4 regions of the Arthrobacter sp. NPDC058288 genome follow, and region 3 is predicted to be linked to each of the others. Evidence: riboswitches for the same ligand, from Rfam matches in the RefSeq annotation. Region 3 holds a riboswitch; each other region holds the start of a gene.
What was found. Region 3 has a riboswitch for cyclic di-AMP ahead of ACFVWT_RS06270 (NlpC/P60 family protein). Riboswitches for the same ligand answer to the same signal wherever they lie in the genome.
Positions count from the first base shown of each region.

Region 1 (7,083 bases), on a different contig from region 3:
AGGTTCGTGCTCGAAGGCCTGGCCTTCAACGGTTCCGCGGTCAGCGGCACCGTCAGGACAACCGGCACCCTCAGCGACCTTCTCGACCTCCAGGTTCTGGCCGGCTTCTACGATGACAGAGGCAGCCTGCTAGGCACAGCACGCTTCGTCCACCACCGCGGAAGCGAAGAAACGCACCCCGACGCCCCCGAAGGACACCAGGAGTTCGCCATCTCCGTTCCCGCCCAATACCAGGGCGCGGCCGTCTCCGCAGCGGTCGGCGTGCCCGTCCTCGTCAACGAATAACGAGCTCCTGCCACGGGAGGCCGGCCATGCTGGTCTGCGGCCGGCCGTGGAAATTCGGGTCCGGCCGAACGCATCTTTGCTCGGGCGACGCCGGACAACCAGAAGTCTGGGCCGGCTGCCTCCGGGCATGCCGGGCAGGTTCCGAACAAGACGAAGCCTGCAACAAGCTCACAGCCGGCCGCTGTTAGGGCGTCGTGCTGGGCTTCGGGGTGCTGGTCATGGGTGGAGACCCGCACATATCCGATACGCGTCCCCAAAGATGTATCAGTAACCCGGCTGGACGTTACATAGGAGGGTACACGCGAAGCATTACAAATGAGGCTCCGTGCTTCCGCCCTTCTTCGAACTCGACTTTGAGTGTATTGCGAACGATCGTTACCGGACGCCAACAATGACTAAGCGTTAGATTTTGTGCGCATTGGTCCTGGACGGCGGGGACTCACGCTCACGGACCCGTCATTGAGTTCGCGAGGGGCACCAGCTTGGGGTTGTCCTCTATTGGGTGGGTTGGGCGGTAAAGGTGTAGGTGACCGGGGCCTTTACACCACGCTAATGGACGTAACCCCGGCCCCGGGCGCGGGGCCGGTGGCGCACGGGGCGCCACGGCCGCCGCCAAGATGAAATAGCCCGGGAAAAGTGGAAAGCTGGCTGTATGCCTGAATCCAGTGGAGCTGCGCCTGCCCAAAAGAGCGCACCCGGTGACGCCAGCGTTCTTTACACCGAGAAGCTCTGGCCGAACTTCTGGATCTGGCTGGTCTCCGCGGGCTTCTCTAGCGCCGGAATCCTGATTCTGGCGCCCATCAGCATCGCGGCCGGGATCACCGGAGCTATTGTGCTGTTCGCCATCATTTTCGTAGTGCTGGTCCGCTCCACCCCGACAATCCAGGTGACCGGGTCAACGCTGCGTGTGGGCCGGGCCACGATCGAACGGAGCTTCGTCGGCACCACGACGGCGTTCCGCCGCGCCGAAGCGACGGCGGAACGCGGCACCCGTCTCAATGGCCTGGCGTTTCTGTGCATCCGTGGCTGGGTGGATCCGGTGGTCCGGATCGAGATCACCGATCCCTCCGACCGGACCCCGTACTGGCTGGCGTCCACCCGGCACCCCGACCAGCTGATCGCGGCCCTGTCAGCCCAGCGGCACTAGGGCGTGTCTCCTAAATACGCGGGCCGGTGGCTGGAATCCTTTGAGGGTGTCACGAACAGCTCTCCCTAAGTGATGATCAGTTGTCCCGGATCGAGCCTCTACTTCCCAGCTCGGAGGGGCGGAGAGGGCGGCCGTTCCGGGGCCACCGCCAGGTCGTCGAAGGAATTATCTACCGATACCGGGGTGGGATCGCGTGGCGGGACCTGCCCGCGGAGTTCGGCCCATGGCAGACGGTCTGGAAGCGGCATCGCCGTTTCGCCGCGGACGGAATCTGGGACCGGATTTTCAGCCGAGTCCTGGCGGAGGCCGACGCCGCAGGGCTGATCGATTGGACCGTCCCTGTCGCCTCGACCATTGATCGGGCCCAACCAACACGGGACGAACCTTCCCCCGTGCCACAGGGGGGAACTTCCGAATTACAAGAAACTGTTTGAAGAACCACTGGACCACGCCATCGGGCGTTCCCGCGGAGGCCTGAGTACTAGGATCCATCGTGCCTGTGACGGGAAAGGTCGACCCCTGGCGATTCTGGCACCGGCCAGGCGTAGACTCGCCGATGTTCCCTGCTCTTATGCACGCGGTATGCGTACTCGTCCCGCGCGAACCTGACTCTGCTGCGGACCCGACGCATCAAAGCTGTGATCCCGGAGCCTTCGGGTCAGATCGGGCACCGAAAGCGTCGCGGCTCCCGCGGCGGCTGACCCGTGCACTTCGACTCCCAGGCCTACAAAGGCCGCAACAGCGTCGAACGGTCCTTCAGCCTCTTCAAGCAATGTCGAGCAATCGCAACCCTCTACGACTCGCTCTCACCTACCGTGCTGGAGTCGTCGTGCGTCGTCGTTATCTGGCTGCGTCAATAGGGAGAAACGACCTAGCCCTGGGTTCGCTCAATGTCCCCGGAGGGCTTGTGGATTACCAGCCCGCTGTCCTGCAGCTTTCTGACTATGCCGAGGCCGACGGGTTGGCGACCTTGAGACGGGCCGCCAGCTGGGTCGACCTGATCGGAGTGAGCTGCCACTCCGAGAACTTATAGATCGCTTCAACATTCTTCGACACGGGAAGAAGCAGCACACTGTCCTACATTTGACAACTGTTCCAAGCAACAGATCCGGCGTCGACAGACCATGGATCCCAGTTCCGAATGACGGCGTTCGCAACATCGGGATTGATTGTCACGGACGACAGGATGCACTCAACCCATCCCGAACGACCACTCGATTACTCCAAGGTCGCTTCCGTGCCTGAGCCAACCCTTCGGCGTAGTCCGCGGCGCATCGTTCGCGCCAGATGCTCTTCCCACCGGGCGCAGTGACGTGCCGTTCCGGAAGATAACGGATTTATTACCGTCGGATTTGTCGACTAGTATTTGAGTTCAAGCATCGATACCAAAGCGTTACCTGATCCGGAGCCGAGCTCTGCCAGCGGATCAGGTGCACGAGTCATCAACTGGCAGAGGCGGAGGAACCACAATCGGCAGTCTCGGGACTGCCTTGGGGTGAAGTCCGTCAGCAGCAAGCCCTCTTCGAGCAACGTTCCTCATGGACATCTTTGCGCAGGGTGCTTGTTACGGCGGACCGGGTCTTTGAACTCTCTGACCCGAATCCGACAGCTAACTTCGCAGGCTATCCAGAGAGGAAAACTTGGCCACGCAATACCCCAGGGGCCGTCGCCGCGCGACAGGCCCCGTTCCGGCGCTCCGGACGATCGAGGCGTTTACCGCGGCCAGGCCCCGCGATCCGCACAGGGAAGCACGCCGCCGCCGGGGGCCCTTCCGCCAGATCACTGATTTCGCCGGTGCCAGTGGCATGGGCCAGAAGGCCGGCATCGCGTTGGCAGCCACGGGCCTGGTACTCACCGTGAGCGTTCCGGTGACCGGCCCGGTGATGGCATCGCAACAACCTGGCCAGGGCGCGTCCGCCGTTTTTGCCGACGCCCAGCCTGAAATTTCCGCCGCCGCCGGCGCCGAGATAAGCTTCAGCCGCTCCGCCGTTGGCACACAGGCGGACCCGGACCGCAAGCTGAAACAGCTACTCAGTGCCCAATCGGCCGGTTCCATCACCCGCGCAGCCTCCGCCGGAACTCTTGTCGCTCCATTGGCTGCGATGACCACGGTTTCGCCTTTCGGGTACCGGGTCAGTCCCATCACGGCCGGTTCAGGGGATTTCCATCGGGGCCAGGACCTCGTGGCGCAGTGCGGCACTTCCGTCGCGGCCGCTGCTACAGGCACAGTCACCTTCGCGGGTTGGCACCCGTATGGCGGAGGGAACCGCGTGGTCGTGGATCACGGCAATGGTCTGAAAACCACATACAATCACCTGTCTTCCTTCAACGTGACCCAGGGACAGACAGTGTCCCGGGGGGACGTTGTGGCCTTCAGCGGGACCACGGGCGCCTCCACCGGCTGCCACCTCCACTTCGAGGTGGAAGTCAACGGCGAAGTTGTCGACCCGAACGGCTGGCTCTAAAGTCAACTGTTGCCCAGGCCTCCTCAAACCATTGACGGTGCTATCTGCCCGCAAGGCCAGGAAGAACACCAGCGCACGGGCCGCAGCGAAGTGGACCCGCCGGGACGGTCGGCATTGGCGGTTTGTCCCCGACCCGCCGGTGCTTAGCGTGGTGAACGCGGCGACGCTTGTGGGGTAGGGACAGCTACAGGAGTACCGGGCCAAACAGGCAAAATTGAGTGTCCTGAAGGTGGTTCCCGGGAGCAGATCAATGCCCGGTGGTCCGCTGCGCCGGCCGATAGAGCGCCCCGGGTGCCGCGACACGATGGGAGGATGAAGCGTCGTCTTGCCGCCCTGATCGGTGTCCCGTTCCTTCTCATGATGGCCGGCTGTGGCCAGGTGCAGGACGCCGCGAAAGGCATCGCCAGCGATACCGCCTCACAGGCAGCCACGGCCGCCGCCGACGTGGTACGGGGCCAGATCTGCTCGCCGCTGCAGGACGGTCAGCTCAGCGCGCAGGATAAGCAGGTCCTCTCAGGCCTGCTCTCTGCAGCGAGGGCCGCCGGCGTCCCGGCCGAAGTCATCACTCCGTTGGAGGAGATCGCCAAGGCCGGGGACCAGGTGCCGCCCGCCTCGGTCACGGCATTGCTCCAGGCGTGCGGCATCACACCGACCCCAACACCCACGAGCACGTAGCGCCACCGCACCCCGTGCCGGGACGCAAACCCCGGCCCTGCGTGCAAGGCGATGGCGGAAACCGCGGGAGCGTGGTCGATAGTCTTCTGCTGTGGGGATCTTGCTGCGGCCGCGGGCCCCACGGGAAGTAGCGGGCGCTAATGAGGGGCCCGACGCCCTCTTCTCCAGCCAAACCGCGTCCATCATCACCGGTGAAAGCAGGACTCCTGCTGTGCCGGACCGTGACATTGAAGGACCGCTATGTGGTTTTGGGTTCGCGGTAGGCCAGGAGGCGGAGGGCGTTGGCGACGACGAGCAGGGTGGATCCTTCGTGGATCAGGACGGCGAGGCCGATGCCGATGGTCCCGGTGATGGTGGCCGGAATGAGGATCGCGACAACGCCGAGGCTTGCCCAGAGGTTCTGGCGGATGATCCGGCTGGATTGGCGGCTGAGGTTCACGGCGAAGGGGAGCCGTTCCAGGTCGTCCCCCATGAGGGCTACGTCGGCGGTTTCCATGGCAACGTCGGAGCCGGCGGCGCCCATGGCGATCCCGACGGTGGCGTTGGCCATGGCGGGCGCGTCGTTGACGCCGTCACCGACCATGGCGACCTTGTGTTCGCGGGTGCGCAGGTCGATCACTGCCTTGACCTTGTCTTCGGGCAGCAGGTCCCCGCGGGCTTCGTCGAGTCCGAGCTGGCCGGCGACGGCGTCCGCGACGGTCTGGTTGTCGCCGGAGAGCATGATCATGTGGCGGATGCCGGCCTGGCGGAGCCGGGCAACGACGGGTTCCGCGGAGGTGCGGGGGGTGTCCATGAGGCCCAGGACGCCCAGGTACCGGGTTCCGCGGCGCACGACCATGGTGGTCCGCCCGGAGGCTTCAAGCCGGCCGGTCGTTTCGGTGATGTGCCTGGTCAACGGGGCACCGTCGATTTCGCTGAAGAGCAGTTGTTTGCCGATGTGGACCTCTTCACCGTCGATCAGGGCGCTGACGCCGCGGCCGGTGATGCTGGTGACCGCCCCGGCTTTGATTAAGGGTGTCCCGTCGAGCCGGGCGCGGGCGGCGGTGACGATGGCGGCGGCCAGCGGGTGGTCGCTTTGTGACTCGACGGCGAGGGCGACGGAAAGCAGTTCGGATTCCTTGACGCCGTCGGCCGGTTCGACGTCGGTCATTTCCGGTTTGCCCTCGGTGAGGGTGCCGGTTTTGTCGAAGGCGATCGCCCGCAGGGTGCCGAGGTTTTCCAGGGCGCCGCCGCCCTTGATCAGCAGCCCTCCGCGTGCGGCCCGTGCGAGCCCGCTCAGGACCGCGCTCGGGGTCGAGATTGCCAGGGCGCAGGGGCTGGCGGCGACGAGAACCGCCATTGCCCGGTACAGGGTGGCGGAGAACGGTTCGTCAATGACGAGGCCGGCGAACAGCAGCACGACGACCAAGGTCAGGACCGCGGGGACGAACACCCGCTGGAACCGGTCGGTGAAGCGCTGGGTGGGGGAGGTCTGGGCCTGGGCTTCGCTGACCATCCGCACGACCCGTGCGAGGGTGGAGTCCTTGGACAGCCGGGTGACCTCGATTTCCAGAACCCCGGATCCGTTCACGGTGCCGGCGTAGATTCGGCTTTCCGCGGGGATGTCGTTTTCGCCGCCGGGCGCCTGAGGGGCGAGCGGGGCTTTGTCCACGGGGATGCTTTCGCCGGTCACGGCCGACTGGTCCACGCTGCTTTGGCCGAGGGTGACGTAACCGTCCGAGGGGATGCGGGTGTTGGGTTTGATAATGACGGTGTCACCGACGCGGAGTTCCTCGACCGGGATTTCCTGTTCGGCGCTGCCGCGTCTGACGAGTGCGGTGTCCGGGGCGAGTTCGGCCAGCGCCTGGATGGCCCGGCGTGCCCGTCCCATGGCGTAGCTTTCCAGGGCGTGGCCGATGCTGAACAGGGCCAGCAGCAGGGCGCCTTCGGCCAGGTCCCCGAGTACCGCGGCGCCGGCGGCCGCGACCAGCATGAGGAAGTCGATTTCGAAGCGTTTGGCCATCACCGTCTGGATGGCTTCCTTGGTGGTGTAGTAGCCGCCGAAGAAATACGCTGCGACATACAGGGCAGTGGAAACGGCGTCCGGCACCGCCGGGCTCAGCCCGAGCAGGAAGCCCGTGGCCAGCGTGAGGGCACAGAGCACCGCGAAGATCAGCTCGCTGCGTTCTCCGAAAATCCCGCCGTGCTTATGGTCATGGTCCGCATGCTCTTCATGCTTGTGGTCGTGTTTTTCATGTTTTTCGGCCTCGGCCGGGGCCGCTTCGACGGCACCTGCCGGAGGTGCTTCGGCGGGACGGGGCCGGCGGGTGCGCGGTGGTGTCCCGAACCGCTCCAGCAGCTCCACGATTGCCTGCTCGGAGGTCCGGTCCGCGAGGTATTCGACCGCGACGGACCCGGTGGCGGAGACGTGGGCCTCCGCCACACCGGGCGCGGTGCGCAGCCTTTGTTCGAGCAGCTGGGCCCGGGCGGGCCTGGAGATGCCGTCCACGTCGAGGCTGAGGTGTCCGAAGT
Region 1 is NZ_JBHVYH010000008.1:149,199-156,281, reverse strand. Features, by position in the region: gene ACFVWT_RS18960 (hypothetical protein) at 1-285, shown strand, start outside; gene ACFVWT_RS18955 (DUF3093 domain-containing protein) at 938-1,432, shown strand; partial or broken gene ACFVWT_RS18950 (IS5 family transposase) at 1,498-2,292, shown strand; cyclic di-AMP (ydaO/yuaA leader) riboswitch at 2,829-3,071, shown strand; gene ACFVWT_RS18945 (M23 family metallopeptidase) at 3,073-3,897, shown strand; gene ACFVWT_RS18940 (hypothetical protein) at 4,210-4,572, shown strand; gene ACFVWT_RS18935 (heavy metal translocating P-type ATPase) at 4,811-7,083, opposite strand, start outside.
Region 1: linked by a shared signal. The riboswitch ahead of ACFVWT_RS18945 (M23 family metallopeptidase) and the one ahead of ACFVWT_RS06270 (NlpC/P60 family protein) in region 3 are both predicted to bind cyclic di-AMP.

Region 2 (7,083 bases), on a different contig from region 3:
AATGACGGTCAGGCCGCGCGACGCACACCGTGATGCGCGCCGGCGACGGAGCCTGTTCAGCCAGGTGACGGAGTTCGCTTCGGCGAGCGGCGTGGGTCAGAAGGCAGGCATAGCGCTGGCCGCCACCGGACTGGTCCTTACCGTGACCGTCCCGTCAACAGGCCCCATGGTGGCCACGTCAGACACGGGAAACGCCGCCGCCGCAGTCGCGGCGCAGCCGGAGGTCTCCGCCGCCGCCAGCGCCAAGATCGATTTCAACCGGACCACCGTGGCCACCAAGGGGGATCCTGACGGCAAGCTCAAGCAATTGCTGAGCGCGCAGTCGGCGGGAACCATCACCCGCGCGGCATCCACCGGCAGCCTGGGTGCGCCGCTGGAACAGATGGTCACCGCATCGCCATTCGGGTTCCGCGTCAGCCCGATTACGGGCGGAGCCGGGGAGTTCCACCGTGGCCAGGACTATGCGGCCCAGTGCGGCACCAGCGTGTTCGCCGCGGCCAGCGGAACCGTGACCTTCTCCGGCTGGCACCCGTACGGCGGTGGAAACCGTGTGGTGATTGACCACGGCAACGGCTTGGAAACCACGTACAACCACCTCTCGTCGTCCAGTGTCCAGGTCGGCCAGAAGGTCACCCGGGGCGAGGTCATTGCGCTTAGCGGGACCACCGGAGCCTCCACTGGCTGCCACCTCCATTTTGAAGTGATGGTCAACGGCGAAGTCGTCGACCCGCTGGGCTGGCTCTGATCCAAGCGATGGGTCACTCTCGCATTCCTGTGACATGCCGTGACCTGAATGTGACATTCGTTCGGAAATCCTGTACCGTTTAGAGCACGCCAACTTTTCCGAAGTTGGCGCTCTTGAGTGGATTGCCTAACTCTGCCACCGCTCAAGGTCCGTTCGCATGACATCGTCTGGCAGAGGCGGGGGAACCAATTTTGGTCTTCGCAAGAAGACCTTGGGGTTAAGTCGCAACGCTTCCCAGGAAGCCGAGCGGCCGGGTGACTCCCATCCGAATCCGACAGCTCACCTCGTAGGCATTGGGAGAGGCTACCTTCGTGTCTGCACGTCACAATTCTGCGCGCCACCGCGCGCAAACGGTTCGTATGAACCCGTTGAACTCCGTTTCCAGGGCCGTTACTGCCAACGCCGGGACCGTAGGTCGCCAGGCAGCTGTCATCGCAGCTGCTTCCGGACTGATCCTCAGTGTTGGGATGCCGGCAAATGCCGCCGATACCAACCTGGGCGTTTCCGCTTCGACGGAGTCCGGCTCACAGTCGGCCCAGCTGACCGTAACTGCAGAACCGACTGCGACTGTTTCCTTCGAGCGTCCGGCAGTGACCACGAAGGCAGCGCCCAAGGTTGAAACCGTTCGGGCACAGTCCACCGGTACAGATGCCAGCGAGGCCTCCACTGAGGCTGCCGGAGAGGCCAAGGCGGGCAAGCTTGCCGACGCCGCTTCTTCAGCAGCAGCATCGGGCCTTGCTGCTATCGCTTACACGGGTATCGGCAGCCCCTACGTCTGGGGCGGCACCACTCCCAGCGGCTGGGACTGCTCAGGCTTCACCCAGTGGGTTTACGCCCAGGCCGGCATCAGCATCCCCCGCACCAATGCATGGACAGCCATGACGCCCACCTCCACTCCGGCGCCGGGCGATCTCGTCATGCAAAACGGCGGCGCCCACGTTGGCATCTACGTCGGCAACGGCATGATGATCAGCGCGCTCAACCCCTCGCAGGGCACCCTCCTGCACGCTGTGTCCGCCACGGGCACCTCTGCGTTCTACACGCTTCGCTAAAACACGCGCTTCCCTTCGCTGAAGCGCGCGTCCTTCGCTAAAAAACCCTGTTCGGGCCGTTCCGGCTTACCCCCAAGATGCCGGAGCGTCCAAAAACCGCGGCCTGCCATGCAGTCTGAGGAAAACGAAAGAGAGAACTAATGACTACACGTGCCATCGCACGGCATCGCGCCGAGGTTACCAAGACCAACTCGCTTGCTGTCATTGCCAAGGCCGTCGGCGACAATGCCGGTGGCATGGGCCGTCAGGCTGCGGTTATCGCTGCTGCCTCCGGTCTGGTCCTGACGAGCGGTATCGCAGCCAACGCTGCCGACACCAACGTTCAGCGCGAAGCGACCTCTGCTTCCACCCTGGAAGTTCAGTCTTCCGCTCCGGCCAACATTTCGGCCGCCTCCAGCATCGCCATCTCCTTCGAGAAGCCGGCTGTTTCCACCTCCCCGGCTCCGGTCGTTGAGGCTCCGAAGCCGGTTGTAGAGGTTCAGGAGGCTACCCCCGCGGCGGCTCCTGCTGCCGCCGCTGAGACTGTATCCGCACCGGCTGCCCCCGCGGCCCCGGCAGCTCCCGCCGCTGCCAGCGGAATGGGCGCTTCGATCGCAGCTGCGGCATACGCCCAGCTCGGAGTTGCCCAGGACTGCACCGCCCTTGCCACCAACGCCCTTGCAGCCGTGGGCATCAACTACCACGGCTGGCCGGCAGGTTACCTTTCCCTGGGCCGCACCGTGAGTGCAGCCGAGGCGCAGCCGGGCGACCTCGCATACTACGAGAACGGCGGCATGGGCATGGCCCACATCGCTGTGTACGTCGGCAACGGCCAGGCCGTGCACGGCGGCTGGAACGGCGGAACCACCTCCCTGTTCAGCGTCAACGTCGGCTCCGGTCCGGTCTTCATCCGCGTTGGCGGCTAAAGCCTCCAGCTAGTGCTTGACGGAAGAACCCCTGCCTCCGGGCAGGGGTTCTTCTGCGTTTCCGGCAGGTGAATTTTTGCCGACACGGAGTGTATGGTAAAGGCCCGATTCGGTGATCGGCCACTTGAGTGTTTACTCTTGTGTTGTCGATCCAAAGCCCGGACAAGCAGAGGGCAGCCGGCCCTCGAGCCCCTGACGGGTGTGGCCGTGAAGAGGTATGTGCATGCGCACTCTCGTTCTTAATGCTGGATATGAACCGCTGGCGGTTGTAACCTTCCGCCGGGCGCTGGTTCTTGTGCTGACCGGAAAAGCTAGCGTGGTGGCCGAGGGCGACGATCCTGTCGTTGGCCCGCAGGAGATTCTGGGCCGTCCGTCCGTGATTCTCCTAAACCGTTACATCCGGCCGCGGTACAACACCACCACAGCTGTGAGTCGCCGGGGCGTCCTGCGCCGTGACGGCCACCGCTGCGCCTATTGCGGTAAGGCAGCACACACCATTGACCACGTCCACCCGAAATCCAGGGGCGGTGCGGACTCCTGGGAAAACCTGGTGGCCGCCTGCCTTCGATGCAATAACGTGAAGGGCGACCACACGCCTGCCGAGATGGGCTGGAAGCTCAGGTTCGTGCCTGCACCTCCGCACGGCACCATCTGGCAGATCAAAGAGCTGGAAAAACCCACTCCCGCGTGGGACCCCTTCCTTCTCCCGGAATCCGCCGCCTAAGTCATCATCTGTGCGCCGGTCCTGCCGTCAATGGCTAGGCTGGCCTTGTGGAGTTTGATGCCTTAATCCTGGCCGGCGGCCGGTCATCGCGCCTGGGCGGCGTGCCCAAGTCCCGGCTGCTATACGACGGCGCCACCCTCCTGTCGCGGGCGCTTTCGGCGGCTGCGGGGGCGGGCGCCGCGGTGGTGGTGGGTCCGGATCCGGGAGAACTGCCGTCCGATGTGCTGACGTGCCGGGAGGAACCGGCCTTTGCGGGACCTGCAGCCGCTATTGCTGCCGGGCTCGCGGCCCTGGATGACTCCCGCGGTCCGCAACGGGCCGCGATGACGCTGATTCTGGCTTGCGACATGCCGAAAGCGGATCAGGCTGTTGCCGCCCTTCGGGCCGCCCTCGCGGACCCTGGCCCGGACCATGCAGGGGTGGATGGAGTCATGTCTGCCTCTCCTGATGGCCGCAAACAACCGCTTGCAGGTTTTTATAGCACGGCCGCGCTAGAACATTCCGTGGACGAAATGGAGAAGAGCGGGGGGTTTGCAGGGGCTTCAGTCTTCGCCCTCCTTGCTAGGCTGGACGTGCGGACTGTTACCGTCCCTGCCGGTGCCACGGACGACGTGGATACCTGGGACGATGCTGCCGCGCTAGGCGTGTCCCGCCCAAGGTCTTGAGCCACCGTCGGTGGGACCGTGCGGTGGCACCGCAACCGAAATTTGAGTTTGGAGGCAACAGTGAAAAGCCAGGACGAAACGCTGGAGGACTGGTGCCGGGCGCTGCTGCAAGCCTTCGAGCTGGAGGACGTCGAGGTGGATGTCAATGAAGTGCTGGCGCTGGCCGGCGTCGCGGCCCACTCCGTCGTGCGTCCGGCAGCGCCGCTGACAACGTTCATCGCAGGCTTCGCGGCAGGTATGGCGACGGGTTCGGGGCAAGCCCCGGACGCGGTTTCCATGCAGGCGGCCCTGGGTGTGGCGCGGGCGCTCGCCGTGGACTATGCAGCAGTGGATCCGACTGCTGCGGGGCAGTCCGGCTCAGCAGCTTCAGAGCCGGTTCGGACCGATCACTCCTCCGGACCGTCCACCAACAGCGGAACCACCAGCGCATGACGGCTGCGCCGCCGGACGGCGGTGACGCCGCCAGCGACGTTCCTGACCACGGGGAACCCGCCCGCCGCGCCGCACCGGGCACACCCGCCGCGGCCGATGACGGGCACACACATATAGCGCACACCTGGCAGGAGGCCCGGCAGAGATCATTCGATTGCGCAACACCCATCCCGCCGGGGCCGGTGCCGCTCAGGAATGCACTGGGCCGGACGCTCGCGGCTGATATTACGGCGCTCCAGGACATGCCGCACTACGCCTCATCCGCCATGGACGGCTGGGCGGTGAACGGGTCGGGACCATGGATTCTGGCCGAACCCGGCCAGAGGCTGGCTCCGCACCAGGCCAGCCCCATTGTCACCGGCGGCCTCATACCCCCCGGCGCGAAGGCTGTGCTCCGCAGCGAAAGCGGCATGATGACGACGGACGATGAAGGGCTGCCCGTCCTTGCCCTGGGCGGGGCAGCAAGGCCCGGTGAACCTAAGAACGGCCAACATATCCGTAAGGCAGGCGAGGAAGCAGCAGCCGGCGACGTCCTGGTCAAGAGCGGCGCAGTCCTCAACCCCGCCCACCTGGCCCTCGCGGCACTGGCCGGCCACGACTCCCTCCAGGTCCAGGGGAAACCGGTGGTCAGGATCCTGCTGACAGGCTCCGAAGTGGTCACCGCGGGCCTGCCTGCGGCGGGGAAGGTGCGCGACACCTTCGGCCCGCAGCTGGGGGCTGTGGTCGAGATGCTCGGGGGTATCTGCGCCGGGCAAGTAAAAATCGGCGACGACTACGGTGAATGGCTCGCTGCCCTGGCCGACGACGGGCCGGAATCCGCCGGCCGGGAGGACGGCGCCGGGCCGGATCGCGGATCGGTACTGCCGAAGGACCCGGGGGAGACGGCAGCTGACGAGGCGCCTGCCGACGTCGTGATCACCACCGGCGGAACCGGCAGGTCCGGGACCGACCACCTCCGCCGTGCAGTCGCGGAACTCGGCGGGCGCCTGCTGATAGACGGCATTGCGATGCGCCCGGGACACCCGGCGGTCCTTGCTGAGCTGCCGGATGGCCGGTTCATCCTTGGCCTGCCCGGCAATCCGCTTGCCGCGATGATGGCCCTCTGCACCGTGGGCGCACCCCTTCTGGCCGCCCTGGGTCACGGAAACCTCCCCCCTGTCCATGATGTGCCCTGCGGGGAGATGATCGAGGCTGATCCGGGGCGGACCCGGCTCATGCCCTTCAGGCTGCTGTACGGCATGGCGTCACCTGCCCGGCACACGGGGCCCGGCATGATGCGCGGTCTGGCTGCTGCCGATGGCGTCCTTGTTGTTCCGCCGCACGGCGTTCAACTGGGCGAGCCGGTGGCCGCCTTCGCCTTGCCCTGGGGCGCTCCGATCCAGGCTGCGGAACCCGCCGCCGCGAAGGCCAAGGCCGCCCCCCGCAACGCTCCGCGTAAGCCATCAGCTTCGGACGGCCCGGTGGACTGGAGCGCGCTGCTTGGCTAGGGCGGTCCCGGCTGGTGAAGGCGGTCCGGGCTTGCAATGATGGTCATATCCCGCACTATAAGGAGCACATCGTGGCCCGCATGACGCAACGCCGCAAGATCCACAGGTTCGTCCTGGACGGTTCACCCCAGTCCCTCGAATTTCCCGTGCGGCACCGGGAGGATGTCCTCGCTGTGGAGGAACCGCTGGAAATACGCCTGGATTCCCTTCCGTTTACCGTCACCATGCGCACGCCCGGCGACGACTTCGACCTAGTGGCCGGTTTCCTGGTCTCGGAGGGCATCATCTGGAACCCCGAGCAGCTCATCTCCCTGCGGTTTTGCGCGGGCGAGGACGAGAACGGCGTGCAGACGTTCAACGTCGTGGAAGCGCAGCTCAGGCCGGACGTCGTCCGCCCTGACAGGGGACGCAACATCTTCACGTCAAGCTCGTGTGGCATCTGCGGGACCGATTCCATTGATGCCGTCCGCAAGTCGTCGCATTTCAGCCCCGCGGCGGATCCGATGACCGTGCCCGTGGAGACGCTGTCCGGGCTCCCGGACAAACTCCGTGCCGCACAGGCCGTCTTTGACGCCACCGGGGGTGTCCACGCAGCGGGTCTCTTCAGGATCAACGACGACGGCGGCGCGGAGCTGCTGTGCCTGCGCGAGGACGTGGGGCGCCACAACGCCGTGGACAAGGTGGTGGGCTGGGCGCTGCGCGAACGGCTGCTGCCGCTGGCCGGGACCGTGTTGCAGGTCTCCGGCCGGGCATCCTTCGAACTCGTCCAGAAAGCGGCGCTCGCCGGTATTCCGGTGCTGGCGGCCGTCAGCGCCCCCTCCAGCCTGGCCGTTGAGCTTGCCGCCGCCAGCGGCATGACCCTGGCCGGCTTCAGCAGGGGTTCAACCCTGAACGTCTATGCCGGAGACCACCGCGTAACTGCTCCCGCCCCGGTGGCGGGATAGCGCAAGAATGCTTGGCTTATTGGACCCGGCACAGTAGATTTTATCCATCGAATGGACGCGCCGATCCGCTCCTTCGGCTGAGTTCAAGGGCTTGCACATAAGCTGAAGCCAACGTCCGGGCGCATACCG
Region 2 is NZ_JBHVYH010000004.1:69,274-76,356, forward strand. Features, by position in the region: gene ACFVWT_RS12960 (M23 family metallopeptidase) at 1-745, shown strand, start outside; cyclic di-AMP (ydaO/yuaA leader) riboswitch at 859-1,052, shown strand; gene ACFVWT_RS12965 (C40 family peptidase) at 1,105-1,797, shown strand; gene ACFVWT_RS12970 (NlpC/P60 family protein) at 1,938-2,702, shown strand; gene ACFVWT_RS12975 (HNH endonuclease) at 2,926-3,426, shown strand; gene ACFVWT_RS12980 (molybdenum cofactor guanylyltransferase) at 3,474-4,091, shown strand; gene ACFVWT_RS12985 (DUF6457 domain-containing protein) at 4,152-4,523, shown strand; gene ACFVWT_RS12990 (molybdopterin molybdotransferase MoeA) at 4,520-6,010, shown strand; gene fdhD (formate dehydrogenase accessory sulfurtransferase FdhD) at 6,082-6,954, shown strand.
Region 2: linked by a shared signal. The riboswitch ahead of ACFVWT_RS12965 (C40 family peptidase) and the one ahead of ACFVWT_RS06270 (NlpC/P60 family protein) in region 3 are both predicted to bind cyclic di-AMP.

Region 3 (7,083 bases):
TCAGCACAGCCCGCGGCGGTGGAAGCACTACCGGCTACGGCGGCAGCGGGGGCAGTTTTTCCGGGTCCGGAAGTTCGTCCGGTTTCTAGGCGGCCTCGACAGGTCCGTTGACACATTTGGCAAGGAACTGCCGGCGCTACGCCGGTCGTGTCATTGCGGCGGGTGGATCCTGTCGACTACAAAATCCCCACCTGGAATGACGGTGGTTTCATGGCCGTCATCGAAACGCACCACGTAGGGCGGCGCCCCGTCGGCGCCGTGGACCTCGATGATCTGGCCGTGCCGGACCGCTGATCCGACCGTCTTGCCCCGGATCGTGATCCGGTCTCCCTGGGCTGCCTTCATGGCAATCACCTCCAAGAACCAGATTACGAGGGTAGGGGCAGGGACAACAGGGCCGTTGCGCACTAACAGTTCCTCGCTGCCGGACCGGGACACACGTGCCGCGCCCTACCGCCATCTGGCGTTCGTGGCCGCTTGGCAGGACCATAGGGATACTACGGATCTTGACCTTGGAACGGGAGCCAGGGGGAACGGCTATGGCGGAGGAAAAACCCACGAGCTGGTGGGCTACGCTGCCCGGTCTGCTGACCGCCACGGCAGCGGTGATCACTGCAGTGACGGGGCTTTTGCTCGGCCTGGGGCAGCTGGGGGTGTTCGACGCCGGGCGGCCCGCCGCGTCATCGGCTGTATCCTCCGCCAGCGGAGCCTCCGTGCAGCCGGACCGCACTACCCAGACGGACGGCACTGTCCCCCCGGTAGGTGGAGGGTCCGGCGCCGGTGACAGCCCGGAATGGGCCGTGACCCTGCCGGCCGGACGCAACTACAGGGCTGCCGACGTCGAATACGAGATTCTCGACGCCCGTGCCCGCCCGGATGTGTCCGGCAAGATCGCACTGACGTTCACGCTCAGATGCACCAACCACGGCCGGTACGACATCAACTTTTGGGACGCGGCGTTCAGGCTGAATGTGGGCGGAGTCAGCAATTCCCCCGATTCCGGGCTGGACGAAGTAGTCGCGGGCGATTCAAGCAAGTCGGGCGAGGTCCGCTTCACTATCCCGGCGGACACGCGCGAGGCGGTCCTGCGCATTAAGTTCGCGCAGGGCGAGAGCACGGTCCAGGTCGCGATGTCTCCGACCTGAACACCCGCCCCGCCGCACGGATCCGGGAAAGCCGGTGACCCGCCGCCCCAAGGCAGCTGGTCACCGGCCTGTCATGCGGGTTTCCCGCCCGGCGGGGAGGACGGATCGGGGGTTAGGCCTGCGGCGGGAAGGCTAGGCTCCGGCGCGGACGAAAGTCACGCCGCCGGTGGCCGTCAGCCAGGACAACGGGTGCGTGACGGTGGCGTTGACACCGTTCATGCCGCCGCTGATCACCTGGCCGTCGCCGATGTAGATGCCCACGTGGCCGGACTGCACCACCATGTCGCCGGGCTGGGGCTCCCCCACCACCGAGCCGTAGTTCATAAACTGCATGGGTGCCAGGTCGCCGACGGGAATGCCGGCTGAGCCAAGTGCCTTTTCCACCATGGCGGTGCAGTCCTGCGTAATGCCCAGTTGCGCGTAGGCAGCAGAAACCATGGCGGCATTGACACCGCCGGCGGCCGGGGCCGGAGCCGCAGCGGGCGCCGCTGCCTGAACCTGGACGGAAACGGCAGGAGCCTCCGGCGCCGCAACCGGAACCGGCGCTGCAGCGGGGGCAACCGCTTCCACCGGAGCAGGTTCTGCGACCGGCACTTCCACCGGAGCGGGGGTGGTGCTGATGTCCGGGCGCTCGAAGCTGATCCGGACGTGGGAATCGGCGCTGAGCGGGGCACCCGCCTGCGCCCGGGTGTCGGGGGCGGCCGCCGGCGCCGAGTCGCGTTCGGCGGGAGCCTCGGCGGCCTGAGCAGCCATTCCGCTGGACAAGACCAGACCCGAAGCCGCCGCAATCACCGCTGCCTGGCGGCCAACCCTGTTCCTGCCGCGGGTCGTTGTGAAGCCGGAGCGTCCTGCAGGCGCGGTTGACGGATGCTGAGCGGGTAGTGTGCGTGAAGACATGAAGTAACCTCTCCCGATGCCTGCGAGGTTAGCTGTCGGATTCGGATGGGAGACACCCGGCCGCAGTTGCCATCCGCTCAGCGGACGGCTTGCGGCTTCACCCCGAAGACCTGCACAACAACGCTGCAGGCCAAAAGTGGTTTCCCCGTCCCTGCCGGATGGTTTTGATCGGATCCCGGGCCGCGGCAGGGTTAGGCAATCCGCCCGGGAGTGCCCGTATCTGGGATAACGGGCACCGTTCCACCGTACGCGTGCCTCTCGGCCGATGTCACATTGGAATAACGGCACCATCCGGCCAAGGCCGCGCGTGCAGGTAGCAGCGGTGTACTCGGGTAATGCGTTCATCAAAGTCGAGTGTTTTCCCTTGACGCCGCGAGGCGTAGTCTACGTGCATGTTCTTGCGGGGGGACTCACACGCTTGGAGGCATCATGCGTTGGTCGAATCAGCCTGTCCGCAAGCCCGCGCATCGCGCCGCGGAACCCACTGAGCCTTCGCCCGGACGCCGGCATGGGAGGCGCTGGGTCGCAGTTTTGGGTGCGTTGCTGCTTGCTGTCAGCACGGTGGTGGGCGTAGCCGGCACATCGAAGGCGGCGGCGCCAACGATCGTCAGCCTGACATTCGACGACGGCCTGGGCAGCCAGTTGGCGGCCGCGCAGGAGCTGAAAGCCCACGGGCTGGTGGGAACCTTCTTCATCACCACCTCCTTTGTGGGCCAGTCCGGATTCCTCACCCAGGCAAACCTGAACACCCTCGCGGCCGACGGCAACGAAATCGGCGGCCACAGCGTGACCCACCCGGACATGACAACGCTCAGCGCAGCGGCCGCCAGCGCGGAGGCCTGCAACAGCAAGTCGACCCTCGAAGGCTGGGGTTTCACCGTCCGGAACTTTGCCTACCCCTTCGCGGCGGTAAATGCGACAGCCCAGTCCGCAGTTAGCGGCTGCGGGTATGCCAGCTCCCGGGGCCTCGGCGACATCCGCTCTCCCGCCAGTTGCGCCGACTGCCCTGTCGCCGAGACGCTCCCGCCGCAGGAACCCATGGTCACCAAGGCTCCGGACCAGGTGGCCGCCACTTGGACCCTGGCGGACCTGCAGGCGACGGTCACCAACGCCGAGACAACCGGAGGCTGGCTGCAGCTGACGTTCCACGAGATTGCGAACGGAACGGATCCGTCGCTGTCCATCAGCCCCGCGCTGTTCAAGGAGTTCGTCACGTGGCTGGCGGCGCGGACAGCAAACGGCACGACGTCGGTCCGTACAGTGGCGCAGGCATTGGGCCAGTCCCCCGTGACGTCGCCGCCGCCGTCTCCCTCCCCCTCCCCGTCTCCGTCTCCCTCCCCGTCTCCGTCGCCTTCACCATCCCCGTCGCCGTCTCCCTCGCCGTCGCCTCTCTCGTTTGCTGACGTACCCCCGGGCGCGGCGCTGTACACCGAGGTCAACTGGATGGCAGCCCAGGGCATCTCCGTCGGCTGGCGTGAAAGCGACGGAACTCGCACGTTCCGTCCCGGCGTTGCAGCCAGCCGCGACATGATGGCTGCGTTCTTCTACCGGCTGGCGGGCAGCCCGGCCTACGCGCCGGGAGCATCGCCTTTCACGGACGTCACGCCGCAGACACCCTTCTTCAAGGAGATTTCCTGGCTGGCGTCCCAGGGCATTACCACCGGCTGGACCGAAGCTGACGGCACAAAGACCTTCCGGCCCGCTCTGGCCGTCAACCGTGACCAGGTGGCCGCGTTTGTGTACCGTTTCGCCGGAAGTCCGAACTACAGCCCCGGGGCATCGCCCTTCACCGATATTTCCCCGCAAACTGCCTTCTTCAAAGAGATCTCATGGCTTGCGTCGCAAGGTATCTCCAACGGCTGGACCGAGGCCGACGGAACGAGGACCTACCGTTCCGGGTTGCCGGTCAACCGCGACCAGGTAGCCGCTTTCCTCTACCGTTACCGCAGCGCCTTCCCGGCGTAGGCGTCCGCATGAAGCCGATGACGTAGGTGAAAAACTATTGCGTGGCCATCTGCCAGCTGAGCGATCAGCCGCAGGAGGATTTCGACGTCAACACGGAGCTGCTGATCCTTGAGGGCAAGGAACTCCATGTGGCGACGTGGGACGCCGAACCGCGGGACGGCGGCTTTGACATCCTGGTCCTCAACGACCGCGTCAGCGCCCTCGGGTTCATGGTGGTCACCGACTGGGAGTTCCTGGAAGGCAGGGCCTACGCGGTCGTGGAACGGCGGGCCGGCGGCTGAGCGGCTTCCGCAAGCGAGAGCACCGCCGCACGCCTCAGCCACGGATCGGGATCCCCCGCCCAGCGCTCCAGCACGGCATGTGCCCGCGTCCTCGCCTGCCCCTCCAACGACGCCACTAAGGGGCGGACGACGTCGGCGGCAAGCGGGTCCACCAGCTCACCCAGCTGTGCCTCCCGCACAAAGCCCTCGATGCGGGTGAGGTCGGAGTTGTTGAGCATCGCCACCCGGGACTGCAGCAGGACAACCGCCGCCAGGCGGCGTTCGAAGACGGGCACCGACCACAGCTCGGTGCTGAGGGCCGTGATGTCATCGTGCCCGAGGTCGCGGTGGCGGCGCAGCATGTCGCGGATGGTGCCCCGCACCGCGCCGACGGATGCACCGTAGAACTGAAGCCCGTCGCCCAGCCGTGCCTGCGACTCGTCTGCCCTGAGCCAGGAGCTCTCCCGCTGCAGTGAGGCATCCACAAAGTCACAGGCATCAGTCACCCGACTATTCTGTCCCAATATTGCGAGCCGTACACGGGGCCCGGAACCCGCCTGCGGCCCGCGAGCGCGTTCCACGGCAACGTGAGAAACTCAGTCCCATGCGTGAACTGGTCGTCCTCGGAACCGCCTCGCAGGTTCCCACCCGGACCCGAAACCATAATGGCTACCTGCTTCGATGGGACGGCGAAGGGCTGCTCTTCGATCCCGGCGAAGGCACCCAGCGGCAAATGATCCACGCCGGCGTTTCGGCCAGCCAGATCACGCGAATCTGCCTTACCCATGTTCACGGGGACCACTGCTACGGTCTTCCGGGCGTGCTCTCGCGCATGGTCCTCGACGGCGTGCAGCACCCGGTGGAGCTGCATTTTCCAGCCTCCGGCGGAGATGTGGTCCGCGCCCTCGTGTCCCTTGCCTCCCCCGGCCTGGACCTGCGGCTGCATCCGCACTCCGGTCCGGGGCCGATCGCGCCCGGCCTGGAGGTACGGCCCCTGCGGCATCGCATCGACACGTTCGGCTACCGGCTTGCTGAGCCGGAGGGCCGCACGCTGCTGCCGGACCGGCTCGCCGCGGCCGGGATTGCCGGTCCGGACATCGCACGGCTGCAGCGGGAGGGGACAGTGCGCGGCGTGCGCCTGGCGGACGTGAGCGTTCCGCGCCCCGGCCAGAGGTTCGCCTTCGTGATGGATACCGCGGAATGCGACGGCGCCGGGGAACTTGCCGACGGCGTGGACCTCCTCGTGGCGGAGTCCACCTTCAGCGACGATGACGCCGCGCTCGCCGCCCGGTATCTTCACCTGACCGCCGGCCAGGCCGGCGCGCTGGCCTCCTCTGCCGGGGCCGGGACCCTGGTCCTCACGCATTTCTCGTCACGGTACGTCGATGTGGGGGTGCTGGCGCACCAGGCCGTTGCCCGCGCAGGCCGGGCCGCCGCCGCCGTCGTCGCTCAGGATCTGGACAGAATTCCGTTACCCAAACGGCAGCGGGAGTCCTGGCTTAAAGGCGGGCTTGCCGCCCCGGCGGTTCCAGTGTCAGTAGACGAAGATGTCAATCCAGGCGCGGTTGTGGGCATGCAGCAGGACCATGAACAGCACAAAGTCGAACAGCAGGTGTACGGCGACGATGTAGGACAGTGACTTCGTCCGGGTGAAGATGAACGCCTGGAGCATGGCGAAGGGAAAGATAAAGACCGGGGCCCAGGCATGGAAGCCCAGTTCCCACAGGAACGACGTGAACAAGACGGCCTGCAGCACGTTGGCCTGTGCGAGCGGCAGGTGCCGGCGTAGGAGGGCGAAGACGGTGCAGATAAAGAACAGCTCGTCCCAGATACCCAGCGCGTTGGTGCCGAGGAAGAGGCGGAAGATTCCCTCGGGGTCCGATACCGCGGGCCAGTTGCTGTATACCCCGGTATTGACCATGTATGCCGGAAGCAGGGCATACCCCATCACCACGACGGCGGCCAGGTACCACTTCTCCGTTCGCGTCCACGGGTGCCCGGTCAGTACGGGGAACCTGACGGCGTGCTCCCTGAAGATCCAGCGCGAAACCGCATAGGGCACTCCCACCGCGACGATCATCGCCGTACCCATGACCACCATGTGCACGGTGCTGATGTCGGTGGTAATGGGAACAAGGCTGATGGCTATGAGCCCGGCGGCGATCAGGGCCAGGTCCCGCAGGAGTGCCCGGTCGATGAACCCCGCCAGTACCAGGGCCAATGCCAGCAGCCCGTACCCCGGGAGTTTCTGCTCCAGGACGAACAAAACAAACCCGGAGAGCGACACGAGTGCCGCGGGAACCAGCTTCAACGTCAGCCCGTTGCGGATGCTGGTTCCGGCCGCGGGCGCACGGCTAGACATGTGCGCCGACCCGGGCCAGTGCCCGCGGCGTGAATGGGAGTTCGGTCATACGGGCCTCCTGCCGTTTTGCCACATATCCTCCCCTGCCGTTCGTCACGGGGCAAGGGCCGGGCCCTGCCGTAGCTTCGCCGCCTTTGCCTGGAAAGGGTTGAGCAGCCGGCCCACGGACTGCCGGGTGTGCCGGACCCCGACGGCCCTATCCGGGCCACGCAAGATCTGCTTTTGGGGAGAACATTTTGGCCCGTAGGCTCATGGCATGTCGCCTGATCGCTATTTGGCCGAGCTGGCCGGTTTCCTTGAAAGTCTCACGGCCGTTGCCCGCCAGCCCGACGACGTGCTGTCCCGTCCGGTTCCGGCGTGCCCTGGCTGGACACTGGAGCAGCTGTTCGGGCACCTCGGCTCCATCGAACGCTGGGCCGCCGCCGTGGTTGACGGCGGACAGTACGTTGAGGAG
Region 3 is NZ_JBHVYH010000001.1:1,301,580-1,308,662, reverse strand. Features, by position in the region: gene ACFVWT_RS06285 (DUF5129 domain-containing protein) at 1-89, shown strand, start outside; gene ACFVWT_RS06280 (DUF1918 domain-containing protein) at 151-345, opposite strand; gene ACFVWT_RS06275 (hypothetical protein) at 540-1,145, shown strand; gene ACFVWT_RS06270 (NlpC/P60 family protein) at 1,278-2,042, opposite strand; cyclic di-AMP (ydaO/yuaA leader) riboswitch at 2,046-2,240, opposite strand; partial or broken gene ACFVWT_RS06265 (polysaccharide deacetylase family protein) at 2,472-2,984, shown strand; gene ACFVWT_RS06260 (hypothetical protein) at 2,936-3,502, opposite strand; gene ACFVWT_RS06255 (S-layer homology domain-containing protein) at 3,486-4,007, shown strand; gene ACFVWT_RS06250 (hypothetical protein) at 4,049-4,288, shown strand; gene ACFVWT_RS06245 (DNA alkylation repair protein) at 4,255-4,773, opposite strand; gene ACFVWT_RS06240 (ribonuclease Z) at 4,872-5,906, shown strand; gene ACFVWT_RS06235 (CPBP family intramembrane glutamic endopeptidase) at 5,802-6,629, opposite strand; gene ACFVWT_RS06230 (maleylpyruvate isomerase family mycothiol-dependent enzyme) at 6,886-7,083, shown strand, end outside.

Region 4 (7,083 bases), on a different contig from region 3:
CTGCGCAGCCTCCCGGCGGATGCCGTGGCGCTGGTGACTTCCGCCGACCGGATCCTGGCCGATATCCGGATGGGCGCCGCGAAACTTGCCATGCCGGCCACAGCCGTCACGGCCGACCTCGTCACCCGCGGCAAGCCGCACCCGGAAGGTTACCTCCGCGCCGCCGAACTGCTTGGCGTGGAGCCGGCCGATGCCCTGGTCTTTGAGGATGCCCCGGCAGGCATTGCGGCCGGAGTCGCCGCCGGGATCCGGACTGTTGCCATCGGGCCCAACACCGGTCCGTTGCCGGACGGCGTTATGCACATCGCCGACTACTCCGCTGTGTCCGTCACAACGGACGTGGACGACGCCGGCATCAGGACGATTTCCTTCCGGTTCTGACCCCAGCCCGGTTCCCGGTCCAGTAGTGTCGTTCGGGACGGCTGACTCTATCTTGGGGGGATAGGATGACCGAGATTCCGATTGACGGCGCCAGGGGCACTGTCGAGCTGCGCAACGGCGTCTTGCATGTGCGTTGGATTCCAGGGCTGGCCATTTGCGAGGAAGCCGCGGTGGCCGTGATGTCCGCGGTCAATGAGCTGAGCCGCGGGCGTCCGTTTCCGATGCTGGTGGACATGGCTGCGACGGAGTCCATGAGCCGCGGCGCCCGGCGCGTTTTTGCCCGTCCCAGCACGGTGGCCAGGGTGGCGCTCCTCGGGGCGTCCCCGGTGGACCGGGCATTGGCCAATTTCTTCCTCAGCATTCATTCTCCTGCCGCTCCGACGCGGTATTTCACCTGCCCGGAGGAAGCCATGCGGTGGCTCCGGCTCCCGTAGCCGTCATCGCGGCGGTGGAACACACGGCGCGAGTTGGGCCCGCAGTTCCGGAACCGGAATACGGCCGGTCGTCAGGTCGCGGCTGAGGCGGACCATGCCGCGAAGATCGGCGAGCGCGGTCTGGAAAAGGTCCACACCGGCGTCGCCACCGTCGGTCCAGTCCACCGGGACCTCGTGTACGCGGAGACCGCATCTTTCGGCCAGGACCAGCAGCTCGGTGTCAAAGAACCATGCGGTGTCAGCCGTATGCGGCAGGATGTGCCGGGCAACATCTGCGCGGATAGCCTTGAAGCCGCACTGCGCGTCGCTGAAATGCGCACCCATCAGCGCATGCAGCAGAACGTTGTACCCGCGGGAGATGAACCCCCGCCACGGTCCGCGGACAACGCGGGAAGTTCGTGCCAGCCGGGATCCGATCGCCAGGTCCGAATGCCCGGAAAGAAGCGGGGCGACCAGGGGAGCGAGCGCAGCGAGGTCGGTGGAAAGACTCACGTCCATGTAGGCCAGCACGGGTGACGGCGAGGCCAGCCACACGGTGCGGAGCGCGTTGCCGCGGCCTTTGGAGGTGAGTCGGACCACGGTGACCTCGCGTAGTTCCCGGGCCACACGCTCGGCGGTCTTGAGCGTGCCGTCGGTGCTGGAATTGTCCGCCACCGTAATCCGGAACGGGTAGGGAAACGTATCGGCCAGGTACAAGTGGAGCTGCCGCAGGGATTGCTCCAGACCCTGTTCCTCGTTATAGACCGGGATGACTACATCCAGCACCGGCAGAGCGGTTCCTGTGGTGCCGGTCATGCGCGTATCAACGGGCGCCCGGCGGACGTGACCCTGCCGGGGGAACGTCGGGGCGGGAGGACCCGGCCGGGCGTCGGCGGCGGCCCGGGGTTGCGGGGGCGGCAGGGATCCCGTGGCCAGGTCTGTGGGCGTCATGGTTCAACTATGGTGCGGCCGCATATGAAGGATTTAGGCCAAAGCTGTGCAGCTGCTGTGGGTTTTACCGTCAACGGGAACAGGAACGGTGGCGCCGGTGACATTTCCCTGCCTCCAGGGGGAGGTAATCACGCCTATACGGCCGGAGGCCCCGAATCCAGTAGTAGATTCGGGGCCTCCGGTTTTACGAAGCAAGTTGGCCAGGCGCCGGTTTAGTACCAGTTGTTGGCGTAGTGGAAGTTCAGGGCGCCGCAGGGGGAGCCGTACCGTTCCTTCACGTAGTTCAAGCCCCAGTTGATCTGGGTGCGGAAGTTGGTCAGGTAGTCGGACCCGGCACTGGCCATCTTTTCGGCCGGCAGCGACTGGACAATGCCGTAGGCGCCGCTGCTGGCGTTCGTGGCAGTGGTCTTCCAATCCGATTCCTTGGTCCAGAGCGTGGTGAGGCATTGCATCTGGTCAGCCGCCCAGCCGTACGTTCCGAGCTGCGAGGCGGCATATGCCTGGGCTGCTGCGGGATCGTCAACTGCTACGGGCGGTGCCGGGGCGGGAGCCGGTTCAGGGGCCGCTGCAGGTGCAGGAGCTTCCGGCGCCTTCTCCGCCGGCTTCTCTTCCGACGATTGCGCGGTCACGCTGACAGAGGCCGGTGCGGGCATGGCGGAAACGAGGATCTTTTCGAACGCGAGCTTCGGTTCCGCGTCGGCAGTTGCCGCAGTGGTTCCTGCGCCCGTTGCCGATGTTGCGGGGGCTACGGGTTCGGAAGCCTGGCCGGCGGCACCGACGCCAATCAGCACAGCACAGGCCGTGGTTACAACTGCGGCCCGGCGGCCGGAGCCCTGCAGGCTGGCCGCGAACCGGGACAGCGGAGATGCCTTGGCAGCTGGTTCGGCGCGGTGGCGTGAGCGTTGCGCAGACGCTGCGGACTTGCGGGAAGCGGGCTCAGGACGTACTTCTGGCGTGGATTTAGTCATGGTTGCCTCTCGATGCCGGCGGAGTTAGCTGTCGGGTTCGGATGAGGTCATCCGGCCGCACGGAACTTCACGTGTCGGCTTCACCCCAAGGGCGGCTATGCAGAATGCCCGGAGACCTGGGTCCCCCGCCTCTGCCTGATCATGAGGAAATCCGGGTAGCGGCAGAGTTTGGCGTCCATCCGGATATGCGGCCGGAACGGTGGCCGCACTCTAAAAACCGTACAGGAGTCCGGCGCTTAAGTCACATTTCGGTAACGAGGATCACGACGGCGGCGCGTTGGCTTGCGCTTATGCCGGGTGCTGCAGGCCCGTCCGTGGCGGAGTTAAGCTTCCGGTGATTCTCCCGGGAGGCGCAGCGCGAATTCGGTGCGTCCCGGGCGCGAGTTGACCTCCACGGTTCCGCCGTGCGCCTCCACGATCGACTGCACGATCGACAGGCCAAGTCCGCTTGTTCCCTCGGAAGCCGCGGCGCCCGAGCCGCCGGAACCCGAGGCGGAGCCTGCCGGGCTGGTTCGCGCGGCGTCCGCCCGGGCAAAGCGCGCGAAAACCCTGTCCACAAATTCGGGCGGGATCCCTGCACCGTTGTCCGTGACGGTCACCACGGCGCTGCCGTCAGCCGACCGCATCACTCTGGTGACCACGGTGGTGCCCGGTTCCGTGTGCTTGCGGGCGTTGGAGAGCAGGTTGGCCATCACCTGGTGCAGCTGCTTGGCATCCCCGCGGACCACCACGGGCTCCTCCGGGAGCTCCAGTTGCCAGATGCGGTCCGGGGCCATGACCTTCTCATCGCTGACGGTCTCCACCGCGAGCTGCGTCAGGTCCACGTCGCTGATTTTCAGCGGCTGGCCTTCGTCGAGCCGGGCCAGCAGCAGGAGGTCCTCCACCAGGGTGGTCATGCGTTCGGACTGGCTCTGCACCCTGGCGAGGGATTTTTGGCCGTCCGGGGTGAAGTCTTCGGTCATCCGCATGAGTTCCGTGTAGCCGCGGATGGCGGTCAGCGGCGTGCGCAGCTCGTGCGATGCATCGGCCACGAACTGGCGCACCTTCGTTTCGCTTTGCTGCCGGGCCTCGAGTGCCTTGGACACGTTGTCCAGCATGAGGTTGAGGGCGTGGCCCACGCTGCCCACTTCCGTTCCGGGATGCGCGTTCGACGGCGGGACGCGGACTGCGAGGGCCACCTCGCCGGCGTCGAGCGGCAGTTGCGAAACCTGCGTGGCGACTTCGGACAGCTGTTCGAGGGGTTTCATGGTGCGCCGGATCAGCACCGTTCCGGCAAGGCCGATGAGGACCAGGCCGCCCATCGAGACGATCACCATCGTCCATACCAAAGAGTTGAGCGTGTTCTGTTTTTCGTTGAGGGGGAGTCCGGTGACAATCACGTCCCCGTACGGGGCCTCCACCGCCACCAGGCGGTAGGAGCCGTTGGACAGGGCCCGATCGACGGGTGTTCCGTCGTGCTGGAGTGCCAAAAGAATCTGGTTATCCTCGGGCGAGAGGGACGCCACGGTGGCGTCTTTGGCGAGGAACCCGGCGCTGCTGACATTCCCGTTATCGATGCGCGCGATGAGGGTACCCACACCTTGGCCCGGTCCTTCGAACCCGTCCTGCCTGCCGGACGGGTTGCTGGGCCGTGGCCGTCCTGCCTCGTTCGAGAGCCTTGAGGCCTGCCCCAGCCGTTCATCGAGCTGCCTGGTCAGGAAGGAATCCATGGAGGCATAGCTGAAGAGGCCAATCGCGCCGCAGATGGCCACCAGCAGCGCCATGGCCACCAGGACCAGCCGGGTGCGCAGGTGCCAGGTTGACGGATCAAGCCACCGGCGGCGGTCTCTGCGGATTTCGCCGGAAAGTGTGGGCACCGCTCAATCCGCCGGTTTGATGACGTAGCCCGCGCCGCGGACGGTGTGGATCATGGGCGGGTGCTTGGCATCCACCTTCTTGCGCAAGTAGGAGATGTAGAGCTCCACGATGTTGGCTTGGCCGCCAAAGTCGTAGTCCCACACCCGGTCCAGGATCTGTGCCTTGCTGACCACCCGCTTGGGGTTCTCCATGAGGTAGCGGAGGAGTTCGAACTGGGTGGCGGTCAGCTGTAGTTCCTCCCCGGCCCGGGTCACTTCGCGCGTGTCAACGTTGAGGACAAGATCGCCCACCACCAGTTCGGCGGTGTCCATGGCGGCCACCCCGGAGCGCTGGACCAGCCGGTGCAGGCGGAGGAGCACCTCTTCCATGCTGAAGGGCTTGGTGACATAGTCGTCCCCGCCGGCCGCCAGGCCGAGGATGCGGTCCTGGACGGCGTCCTTTGCCGTCAGGAAGAGCGCTGGCACCTCCGGCGCGAAGGCGCGGATCCTGGTGAGCAGCTCGACGCCGTCGAAACCGGGGAGCATCACATCCAGCACCAGCACGTCCGGGCGGAAGTCCTTGGCGAGCTTGACGGCTTCGGGACCGTCGCCTGCGACGGCAACGGACCAGCCTGCCATCCGCAGGCCCATGCTCATGAGCTCGGAGAGGCTGGGTTCGTCGTCAACCACCAGGGCGCGGATGGGGGAACCGTCCGGGTGGGTGAGCTGGGGAAGGTTGTTGGTCATGGAGTGCGAAGTGGCCATGGGACAACTCTCCGATCTGCGGTTTAGCCGGCGCTATGGGGATCCTGTGCGCTGGCTGTGAATCCCAGCCTAGCGAGCTGAACGCGGTGGTGGGCCCTCCTTGGGCTGCCCGGCGCGGATCGGCTGAATCGCCGGACTGAAACCGGCATCGGAAACGTCACAGCTTGACCTCTTGCCCTGCACAGGCCCCGCACAGGAACGCTTCCGAGGCTGGAGTGGACAAAGCCCCCTGCCCGAGGAGTACGCCATGAACAACCACCACAGCACGCCGGTTCCGGAAAACGATTCTGAGAAGACTCCGGAAGACCAGCCGATCCCGGCGGGCGGTCGTGTGAACTTCCCCGTGAACAGCCCCGCCAACGGCGGGCAGGCCTCCGGATGGGGAGTGCCGCCGTCGGACGCTGCCTCCGGCGCGCTGCCGGAGACGGGGTGGGGACCGTCCCGTCCGTCCGGTAGTTGGGGTGCGCCGCCGCCTGCCGGCTTTCCGGACGACCCCGCAGGCCGCTCGAAGCCGTGGACCGTCAAACGCGGAGTGGCGGTCGCCGGCGCCGCGGCCGTTCTCGCCGGGGGAGTCGGCGTGGGCATCTACGCGCTGACTTCGAGCTCGGCGGCGGCTGGCAACCCGGCCGATGCAGGCGCACTGCAGGAGACTTCACCAGGCGGCCGCGGCGGAGCGCAGGGAGGTTTTGCCGACGGCGGGATGCCGCCACAGGGCGGCCCCGGAAACTTTGCCCCGGAGGGCCTGGGCGGAATGGGCACCGGAGTCTCCGCTGCCGTCCACTCCGAGTACGTGACCCTCGAGGAGGGCGCCTACGTCACCAAAGTGGAACAGCAGGGAACGGTCACTGCGGTGAGTTCGGGCTCCGTCACGGTCAAAAGCACGGACGGGTTCAGCCGCACCTATTCACTCGGTTCGGACGTTACGGTGAGCAATCAGCAACAAAGGCGTCAACAGTCCGGCGCTTCGGCCACCAGCCAGCCCACCGTGGCGGACATCGTGTCCGGTGCGATGGTAAGGATCGTCGCGGGAAAGGACGGCGACAGCTTCCCCGCGGAGTCCGTTCAGATGGTTGCGGCGACGCTCACCGGCCAATCCAACTGAGCCCGCCTGCGGGGCCGTGGGGCTGAATGGCAGGAATTTTTTCGGTCTAGCCCCGCCGGGCGCTGGACATGTGCACCGCCCGGGCCTCGTATTTCAGCAATTCCACGCTGGCTGAATTTTCGCACCGAAAAAAGGGGTTTGGAAGAAGACTATTCGGTAATCGAGCGAATCCGATCGATCGTTCTGAAAAACACCTGTTATATTATTGGCATTTCAGAATCGTGATTTGGGCCACAATGCGGGATTTCGTCTCACGATGCGGACAGAAGCGTCCATTGTTACTTGCAAGTTTTCATTGTTACGTTGCACACTTCAATTGTGAACAAGAACTCAACAGCACCTGCAGCCGCAGAATCCTGGACCAGCCCACCCGCTGGCGAAGACATGCGCTGTTGTCGAATGCACGCCTAACTTTCCCACCCCGAGAAGTTTTTAGGCATTCGCCCCAAGCCCAGCGTCGGGCGCCCCTCCCCAGATCTCATTGCGGGGAAAGACAGCATTCGAGCCGCGATGACGGCCATTCACATTGAGGTAAGCATTCCATGTCAGTTGCATCTGGATACGTCCACATCTCCGTCCGAAACGCCAACAAGGGCGGCCAGCCCTCGGGCCTCCGCCAGGGTTTCGGTGCCCGCCCGGCGTTCGCCCCGGCAGCCCCCGGCAACAGC
Region 4 is NZ_JBHVYH010000010.1:64,700-71,782, forward strand. Features, by position in the region: gene ACFVWT_RS20810 (HAD-IA family hydrolase) at 1-381, shown strand, start outside; gene ACFVWT_RS20815 (STAS/SEC14 domain-containing protein) at 447-815, shown strand; gene ACFVWT_RS20820 (dolichyl-phosphate beta-glucosyltransferase) at 819-1,745, opposite strand; gene ACFVWT_RS20825 (hypothetical protein) at 1,958-2,713, opposite strand; cyclic di-AMP (ydaO/yuaA leader) riboswitch at 2,713-2,897, opposite strand; gene ACFVWT_RS20830 (ATP-binding protein) at 3,037-4,569, opposite strand; gene ACFVWT_RS20835 (response regulator transcription factor) at 4,573-5,313, opposite strand; gene ACFVWT_RS20840 (hypothetical protein) at 5,561-6,415, shown strand; gene ACFVWT_RS20845 (winged helix-turn-helix domain-containing protein) at 6,958-7,083, shown strand, end outside.
Region 4: linked by a shared signal. The riboswitch ahead of ACFVWT_RS20825 (hypothetical protein) and the one ahead of ACFVWT_RS06270 (NlpC/P60 family protein) in region 3 are both predicted to bind cyclic di-AMP.